3 regions of the Clostridium sp. Marseille-Q7071 genome follow, and region 3 is predicted to be linked to each of the others. Evidence: riboswitches for the same ligand, from Rfam matches in the RefSeq annotation. Region 3 holds a riboswitch; each other region holds the start of a gene.
What was found. A riboswitch is a leader RNA that binds a small molecule or an ion and turns the genes downstream of it on or off. The one in region 3 is predicted to bind thiamine pyrophosphate.
Positions count from the first base shown of each region.

Region 1: it holds a riboswitch for thiamine pyrophosphate, as region 3 does, so the genes downstream of both, thiE (thiamine phosphate synthase) here and thiW (energy coupling factor transporter S component ThiW) in region 3, are expected to answer to the same signal.
Region 2: it holds a riboswitch for thiamine pyrophosphate, as region 3 does, so the genes downstream of both, thiT (energy-coupled thiamine transporter ThiT) here and thiW (energy coupling factor transporter S component ThiW) in region 3, are expected to answer to the same signal.

Region 1 covers NZ_CBCOPR010000001.1:2,997,664-3,000,955, reverse strand. The annotation lists gene thiC (phosphomethylpyrimidine synthase ThiC) at 1-951, opposite strand, end outside; gene thiE (thiamine phosphate synthase) at 920-1,984, opposite strand; TPP riboswitch at 2,091-2,191, opposite strand; gene ACWPW7_RS14165 (N-acetylmuramoyl-L-alanine amidase) at 2,287-3,069, opposite strand; gene ACWPW7_RS14160 (hypothetical protein) at 3,258-3,292, opposite strand, start outside.
Region 2 covers NZ_CBCOPR010000001.1:380,558-383,849, forward strand. The annotation lists gene ACWPW7_RS01685 (cold-shock protein) at 1-59, shown strand, start outside; gene ACWPW7_RS01690 (GGDEF domain-containing protein) at 286-1,389, opposite strand; gene ACWPW7_RS01695 (S1 RNA-binding domain-containing protein) at 1,617-1,796, shown strand; TPP riboswitch at 1,852-1,952, shown strand; gene thiT (energy-coupled thiamine transporter ThiT) at 2,140-2,769, shown strand; gene ACWPW7_RS01705 (hypothetical protein) at 2,792-3,292, opposite strand, start outside.
Region 3 covers NZ_CBCOPR010000001.1:2,488,417-2,491,708, forward strand. The annotation lists gene ACWPW7_RS11665 (metallophosphoesterase family protein) at 1-463, shown strand, start outside; gene ACWPW7_RS11670 (pyruvate kinase alpha/beta domain-containing protein) at 601-1,146, shown strand; gene ACWPW7_RS11675 (hemerythrin domain-containing protein) at 1,258-1,662, shown strand; TPP riboswitch at 1,764-1,872, shown strand; gene thiW (energy coupling factor transporter S component ThiW) at 2,020-2,502, shown strand; gene thiM (hydroxyethylthiazole kinase) at 2,626-3,292, shown strand, end outside.

The DNA of each region.
Region 1 (3,292 bases), 510 kb from region 3:
TGCAATAGCACCACCAATAGCACTTGTAATATGATCATAACCTGGTGCTATATCCGTAACTAATGGTCCTAATACATAGAAAGGTGCTCCATGGCAAAGTTTCTTCTCAAGTAACATATTAGCTTCTATTTCATTAATAGCCATATGACCTGGCCCTTCAATTATAACTTGTACATTTCTCTCCCATGCTCTTAAAGTAAGTTCTCCTAATATCATAAGTTCTTTTATTTGACAGGCATCAGTAGCATCATTTATAGAGCCTGGTCTGCAAGCGTCGCCTAAACTTAATGTTAAATCATATTTTTCGCAAATGTCTAGTAATCTATCAAAATGCTCATAAAATGGATTTTCCTTGTTATTTAATTCCATCCAGGCAAATAGTAATGATCCACCTCTTGAAACTATATTAGTAAGTCTTTTATTTCGTTTAAAAGTATTTATAGTCTCTCTATTTAATCCCGCATGGATAGTAACAAAATCTACTCCATCCATAGCATGTTTTTCAACTACATCGAAAAACTCATCTACAGTTATATCTTTGAGTTCTTTATCATAAAATCCCACTACATCGTACATTGGAACAGTACCAATCATTGCAGGTGACATATCTATTAGTTTTTTTCTAAAATCATAAGTTTTGCCATAATTACTTAAATCCATTATAGCTTCTGCTTTCATTTCTAATGCTATTTTGACTTTTTCAAGTTCTGCTTCAATATTAGCACAATCCTTTGATATACCTAGATTTACATTAATTTTCGTTCTAAGACCTTGTCCAACACCTTCTGGTGACAAGCTCTTATGATTCTTATTTGCAGGTATTGCTATTTTACCCTCTGCAACTAAAATTCTTAACTGTTCTATATCTATGTTTTCCTTTTCTGCAACAATCTTCATTTCCTTTGTTATAATGTGCTTTTTAGCAGCATCCATTTGAGTTGTGTAATTCATAGTTATCCTCCTCATTTATCCCATTTATTATTTTTCTAATATTATTAACTTTAGCTTTTATATTTTCTGTACTAATAAGTTCAGAAATCATAGCAAAACATTTGCCTCCATGGCTTATTACATCCATTAAATTTTCTTCTTTTATGCCACCTATTGTTACAGAGGGTAATTTTATATTTTTTGACACCCATTTTAAATATTCTAACCCTTCTGAATATTCTACATCTTTTTTAGTTGTAGTATTAAATATTGGTCCTACACCTATGTAATCAACCTTCTTTTCTAAAGCTAAAAGAGCTTGATTCTTATTATGGGTAGAAAGTCCAATTATCATATTAGGTGCTATTTTTCTTGCTTCTAGTGAATCCATATCTTCTTGCCCTAGATGTATACCATCAGCTTTTACTGCTAATGCAATATCAATATCATCATTTACAATAAAGGTTACATTATTTTTTTTAGTTAATTCTCTAATAATTTTACATTGATTTAATTTGTAAACTTTGTCTCTATTTTTCTCTCTATATTGAATTATTTTAATACCATTTTCAATCAGTTCTTTAGTTAATTGAATATTATCTCTTCCATTAGAAAAATCCTCTCCTAAAATGGCATAAATACTGTCTTTAAAATAAAACTTTCTATTTGGATAAGTCTTTTCAAGATAATAGGATTTAAACCTTAAAGTCTCATATTTTTTACCATATTCATAGTATCCTAATATTTTTAATAGTTCCTCAATAGTTCTTAGCCCTTCTTGTATTCTTTTAAAATTAGATTTTATTAATGCTTCAATAGTTTCTTTTTTATCTACAGTGGTTCTCAAAGATATAGCAGCACCAATATCATTTATTGAATCTCTATAGGTTATAAGTTCATCACTATCAAAAGTTTTTCTTACATTATGCCTTAACTCTCTAAGCTCTTTAGTTTTTATTTCATCATTATAGTAGAATCTGCATAGGTCCTCTAATACCCTAATACCTTCAGATGCCCTATTTATATTTGCATCAATAATTCTATATATAGACAAAATACTGCCACCTCCTAAAACAAAATGTTGAAAGGTTATTATTTTTAATGTACTTTTATCTAAATTAAAAAAGCTTGCCAAAGGCAAGCTTAAAAATACATATAAAAGTGCATTTATTCTGCTTCCCTACGGTGGTATTAACCACATCAGGTTCAAGGGTTAGGCAAAATCTGCCCTCTCAGCCATAAGGCACCCCTAGCAATAAGGTTATTTAATTCTTTAATTTCATTATAACAATATTTAATATTTTTGCAACATATATCTAAAAATAATCAAATTATGAATTCGATTATATATTAGACTTATAAAATCTTTATATAACTAATATTTATATATCCTCCGCTGTTACCATAATATATAGAATACCAACCATTAGATTTTTTGTATAACTTAACTTTATCATTCTTTTTTAATTGTCCAATTACTGAATAATTTATACCAGGTCCACTTCTTACATTTAAAATATCAGCAGTGATTTGTGCTATTTTATCTTTAATAGAATAGTCATCAGTAGTTGGAATGGTTTCTTTATTATCATCAATACCAGTTAACGCTTTAAATATGCTTTTAGCTACGGTATATGGTCCAAGTTTCTGCCATAAATTCATATCATTTTTATTATCTACGAATGCGACTTCTGGTAATATGCAAGCCATATTAGTTTCTCTAGGAACGTATAAGCTTTTATTTTCTTTTACTCCTCTATTTCTAAGTCCTAAATTGGATATGGCATCTACTACTGCCTTAGCACAACTTGAAGCTAGTCCAGAATTTGAAAATACATATACTTCTGTGCCATAACCATTTCCATCAGAGGAGTTATGATGCATGCATATATGAAGTTTCGGTTTATAATTATTAGCTCTATTTACTTCTAGTACTAGCCTATCATTTACAGATAAATCTTCATCATATGGTGTTACATCATATATTGTTAAGTTGTATTTATTACATAGTTTAACAAATTCCTTAGTTATTGATTTATTTAATTCAGCTTCAATCTTATATCCTACAGCCCCAAGATCTGTTTTAGTGCAATGTCCTGCAGATATCGTTAGTGTATCACCTTTATTTATCAGTGCCATAATATTATCACCTCAATTATATATATGCATATAAAAGGATTATCAATATATGAAGTATGATTTTATTTTTAAGAAATATGATGGCAACTGTATTTTGTATTAATCAAATTCATAAGTTTCTATAATAGCTCTTCTATTATAGATTTTTCACTAATAAATCAATAGTTATGATAAATAAAGAATGTAAATTATCGCATAAACCAATGTATTATTTTATTAAGAA
Region 2 (3,292 bases), 2.1 Mb from region 3:
AATTTGAAGTTGTAGAAGGTTCTAGAGGACCCCAAGCAGCTAATGTTGTTAAGTTATAATTTAGCTTATATAATTAAATATTTTTATTTCTTTATAAACAGCTACACCCTTCACATTATTATGAAGGGTGTTTATAGCTTAAGTAATATTCAAAATTTAACTAGTCAGTATACTAGTCTACTTTTCATCATACTGAGCCGTTAGAACTTAATGATAGCTTGAAGCCTCTGAGCCTGTGTGATGCAAAATATATGCCTACCTTTGGCTAGTTGCTTTTTCATATGCCTAAACTATTTCTTTATTAAATTTTTTATACTTATACATCTTCTTATCTGCACCACAGATTATAGTCTTAAAATCATATTTTTCTCCTCCAGCTATTTCAAAAATTCCGTAACTAAAATCTAAAGTATAGTCTTGTTCTCTATGATTTTTACATATCTCTCTCAAATTTTCCATAATTTCAATTGCCTCATCTTCTCTACACTTATCTAATAATATTAAAAATTCATCTCCGCCTAGTCTACCATATAAATTATTGCTATTGATATGAGATCTTAATGCTTGAGAAAATCTTATCAATAACTCATCACCTATAGTATGTCCATAGTTATCATTGACATATTTAAAATTATTAATATCTATAAAAACTATAGAACTTGTATAGTTTTTATTATAAAATTCGTTAAGATAATATTCTATTATCTGTTCTAAATAACCTCTGCTATAAAGGCAAGTCAGACTATCATAAGTTGCTTTTTCCCTTAATTTGCCTTGAATCAAATGACTTCTAACTGCCAATCTAAATTCATTCAGTATATATTTTACTGTTCGTATATCTTCACTTGAAAAAGCCTCTTCTATAACAGTACTATCTAAATTTAATATTGCAGTTAAAACTCCATCTAAATATATAGGTGCACTTAAAGTATTGTGTATATTTAAAGATTCTGTTGAAATAAGTATATACTTTTTTGAAGGATCCATATAAACTTCATTAAAATTTCTAGGATTTTCTATTATTGCAATATCCTTAAAATTATTTATTTTATGAAGATATATTTCCTCTTTTTTTAATATTATTTTTTTTAAATCATCAGAATATCCATGAAGAGATATAAACCTAAATTCACTTCCATCTTCTGTTATTTTAAGTAAGCTACCTTTAGACGCCTTCGGTACCAATTTTATAGCTGTATTTAATATTAGATCATAGACCTCTTTTTCATTTTTAAGGGAAATTATCTTTTCACTAACAGCATATAGAACTTCTTTTCTTTTTTCTCTTTCTATTAAGCTTTTTTTATAGCTATATATTATGCAACCCTCTATAACACATATTAGTGTTAATACCCCAGTCAATGTTACTAGTAAATTATTTGTCAACATATTAACCCCACTTTTTAACATATATGTTTATTCTTAATTATACAGAATAATTGTGAATATTTGCTATAAAAAAGATAAAAATAATATATATGAGTATTTGTTTTGTAGAAAAATAATTTAAGTTTTATATTTATGCAAGATTTTTGAAAATTGTTTTGTATATCTTTAAATTAAATCTATTTATTAGTCTAATACAAAATTTATAATACAGTTGAAAGGGTGATTTAATGTTTGGCAAAGTAATAGATATGAACAATACAGATGCATTTGTAGAACTTACAGAGGGTATAACTATAAATGTATCTGTAAGCAAACTCCCTAATCATATAAAAGTTGGTGACAAAGTAGATGTATCTTTTTCTAATTCTTCAACTATGCTATATAATAAAATAATAGATTTCTTATAATTTTTATTGTGTTTTCTTTAGTTACATAATATAATGAAATTGTAATAAAAATCTAATAAATTGCTAGGGGTGCCTTATGGCTGAGAGATGAACAATTCATTAACCCTTGTACCTGAACTGGATAATGCCAGCGTAGGAAAGCGTCTATATTAAAATAGAAATTAATATACCTTATGCCTATATTGGCATAAGGTTTTTTATATATTTAGCACTTTATAATATACAATTATTAGATTTATATTTCTTTAATATACACTTTTAAAAGTAATTTTATTTTTAACATATATTTAAAGCATCTTTGATTTATTATTTTAGATGTCTAAAATAAAAGGGGGGTTCAACTATGTTAAATGCATTACAAGAAAACTTATCAAAAGTTTTAAGTAGTAGTACTACAATTTTTACATTAATAGGAGCTCTAATAATAATTATTGCTTTTACAAAAATTAAAAAAATTAAATTTTCTACATCCATGATAACTCAAATTGGTGTAGCTTTAGGTGTATCCCTAGCACTTAGCTTTATAAAGCCTTTTAATGCACCTTATGGTGGAAGTGTTACTTTGGGAAGCATGGTTCCAATTATAATTATTTCCTATATTTATGGCCCTGTAGTTGGAGTTTTAACTGGATTTTTAAGAGGAGTATTAGATTTTATAATTGGTCCAGCTCAGATACTCCATCCTATACAAATACTATTTGACTATGTGCTACCATTTATGGCAATAGGTCTTTCAAGCTTAATTAAGAATAATAAATTATTAGGGACAGTTTTTGGTACCTCGCTAAGATTTGTATTTCACTTTATTTCTGGCTTTATATTTTGGTCAGCCTATGCACCAGAAGGTATGTCTCCTTTAGTATATTCATTCTTATATAATATTTCATACGTATTCTTTGATGGGTTAATCTGCGTATTAATATTAGCAGTTCTTCCTCTTGAAAGATTACAAAGAGAATTTAAAAGAGCCTAGGGAACTCCCTAGGCTTTTAAATTTAAAAATCATCTGGTTTTTTTTCGTATATTCCTATTTTCCATTCGCCTTTTTCATATTTATTAACTACATAATAGTTAGTTTCATACTCACCAGCATGTCCCTTAAAAGTAATTATCGCTTTATATTTTGTAGAAGTATATCCTTCAGTATTTATATTCATTACTATATCAAAACCTTCTACCTTTGCATCCTTCACTAAAGTTACATCAGACATCTTATTAAACCTTTGCTCAAAGTTCAATAAATCAGTAGATAAAATAAATTTTGACATTTCTAAATCTGAACTCATATTAATTCCTATTTTAGGATTGTCTTCTTTACTCTTTTTATACATGTCGACTGCTTCGTATATTGTATCATAATAAACATTTTGAAAATCTATAGGTTTTCTTATATTCCAGAAATTTTTAATTATGTCATTATCAAGTCTTTTTGATACTATATAGTTTTTATCATCATTATAAAAATTTGCACCATCATTCTTGTCTAATCCAGCAAT
Region 3 (3,292 bases):
TAATGTGGTATTTTTAAAAGGGAATCATGAATTTGAAATTATATATCATTTCTTAAATGAACCTAATGAAAATTGGCTAAGGCAGTGCGGATATGAAACTTTAGAGCAATATAAAAGTGAGAATAAAAATCCAATTGAAGATGTAAATTGGTTTTTAACTTTACCTTTATATTGGGAAAATGAGAATATATTTATAAGTCATGCAGGATTATCTGAAATTGCTTTAAATTGTTTTGAGGAAACAGACTCACATGGGGTTCTATGGAACAGAGGGAAAGTAAAAAATATAAACAAGCTACAAATAATTGGACATACTCCCTGCGAAAATAGCGAACCTATTTATAATGAGGAAGAGAATTCTTTGAATATTGATACAGGAGCGGGGTATAAAGATGGAGTTTTAACCGGCGTTAAATTAAACGAAAAGGGAGAAATATTAAAAATTATAAAGATTAATACTTAATATTATTTAAAGAATTTTATTTTTTATTTTAGTGTATTTAAATAGCTTCAGTGAATGAATAAAAGGATTTTAGAAGAAACTATGGAACTTATTTATAACAGGAATTTAAAATATTTAATAATAGAAGGAGAATGATTATGTATTTTGAAAAAGCAGGAAGAGAGAATACTATAAAAACAATTGAGCTTGCAGTTAAAACTGCAAAGGAAAGAGGAATTAAAAATATAGTTGTAGCTTCCAATGCAGGAGACACTGCTTTACTTTTAAAAGATAGTGGATTAAATGTAGTAGTTGTTACTCATGTTAATGGTTTTAGAGAAGCTGGTATTCAAGAAATAAGTGAGGAAAGAATGGAAGAATTAAAGAGCTGTGGATTTAAGGTATATACAAGTACTCACGTATTATCTGGTGCTGAAAGAGCTCTTTCAACAAAATTTGGAGGAATTTCTCCTGTAGAGGTTATGGCTTATAGTTTACGTATGTTTGGACAAGGTGTCAAAGTGGCAGTAGAAGTAGCTATAATGGCACTAGATGGAGGTACTATACTATATGGAGAGGATATAATTTCTATAGGTGGCTCAGGAAAAGGTGCAGATACGGCAATAATATTAACTCCAGCACATGGTTCAGCTATACTAGATACAAAAATTAAAGAAATAATTTGTAAGCCATATAATTTTTAATAAATTCCTTTATTTAATAACATTTACAAAGTGTAATAAATGTTACAGAAATATTTGCCTAAAAGTAATAGAATTATGTTAAAATAAGAATTTTACTTTGGGGGTACTTTTATGGCTAATATTAATAATTTAACTAGACAACATATTGAAATCTTAGAGATGATTTATAATATAAAGGAGCTTATAAATAAAGATTTAGAAGTGGAATGCAGTGAAATTGCAAAAAATATAAATTTATTATCAGGAAAGCTAAGAATTCACTTAGAGAGTGAAGATAAATTTCTATATCCAAACTTATTAAAAAATGAAAATGAAAAAATTAAAAATATAGCTAAGTGTTATATTGATGAGATGGGAGATATACTTAACGTATTTAATAATTATAAAAATCAGTTCAATACTAGGAGTAAGATAATTAATAATAAAGATAAATTTATTATTAATACAAAAGAGGTTTTTGATAAAATAGAAAAAAGAATGGAAAGTGAAGATAGAGAGTTATATAAATTACTCTAAGATGTATAATACAGATTTAATTTATAAAAGCTAGATTTTATAAACTAAATAAATAAGTTGAATATACAGAAACAAGATGTTAATATTAAACTATAAAGAAAATATTTACACAGGGGAGCTAGTAAAACTGGCTGAGAGTAAAAGTGTGTACTTTTAGACCCTTAACCTGAACTGGATAATACCAGCGTAGGAAGTGTGTTTGGGATACTTAAATTTATCCTATATTTATGCTGTAAACATAAGCACAAATCCAAAACTGGATTTGTGCTTTTTTATTTTAAAATATTCAGTAAATTTGAGAATTATCTTAAATTACATCATTAGCTATGCACAATAAATTTAAAAGGGGGAATCTTTATGAAAACTAAAAAAATAGTATTATCTGCTATGTTTATTGCTATAGGCGTATTAGGGTCATCTATTTATATTCCTATGGGCGTTGCAAAGTGTTTTCCTGTACAACATGCTATAAATGTTGTATCTGCAATAGCGCTAGGACCTGTAAATGGAGTAGCTATAGCCTTTTGTATATCATTACTTAGGAATATTTTGGGCACAGGGACCTTACTTGCTTTTTCAGGCAGTATGGTAGGGGCAGCTTTAGCAGGTTATTTTTATAAGAAAACAAAGAAAAATTTCATGGCAGTAATAGGAGAAGTAATAGGAACAGGGATACTAGGATCATTGATGTCCTTTCCTATAGCTAAATTAATTATGGGGAAATCAGTAGGCGCCTTTGCCTTTATAATACCTTTTGGTGTAAGTACAGTAGTAGGAAGTGTAATTGCTTATCTTTTAGTTATGGTATTTGAAAAAACTAAAGTTATGAAAACTATTTAATTTTATATAAGGTTAAGTATCTATAATTGTAGGGTAAGTTTAGAGTTTAAGGATATCAATTAATAATTAAAGATTTATAATTGTTAATTTCAAATAATTGTTTAGAATAAGGGGGAATAAAGCTTGAGCGAGTATAAACATATAGAAGATGTACTTGAAAAGGGAGGTACTATTTTAGGGCTTATAAAAGATAAAAAGCCATTAATACATCAGATAACTAACTATGTAAGTTGCAATGATTGCGCAAATATAACTTTAGCCTTAGGAGCTTCTCCAATAATGAGTGAAGATGCAGAAGAAGTAGAAGAAATAGTATCTCAATCTTCAGCACTTCTTATAAATATAGGTATGTTAACAAAAGATACACTAAAATCTATGATATTGGCAGGGAAAAAGGCTAATAGTTTAAATATACCTGTAGTATTAGATCCTGTAGGGGTAGCTGCATCTAATTTTAGAAAGAGTTCTATTGAAAAACTATTAAAGGAAATCAACTTTTCTGTAATTAAAGGAAATCTTTCAGAAATCAAAACCTTATGTGGACTTAAAACCAATTCTAAAGGGGTAGATAGTGAGGAAAATGAAGAGGGCATTGATTATATAAAAGAAGGAAAAGCTTTGGCTGAAGCTTTAAGCTATAAATTAAATTCAGTAATATGCATAACTGGAAAGATAGATATTATATGCTATAAAGATATATGTTATATAGTAGAAAATGGACATAGCATTATGAGTAAAGTTACTGCCATGGGATGTATGATGGGAGCTGTAATTGCAACATTAGTTTCTG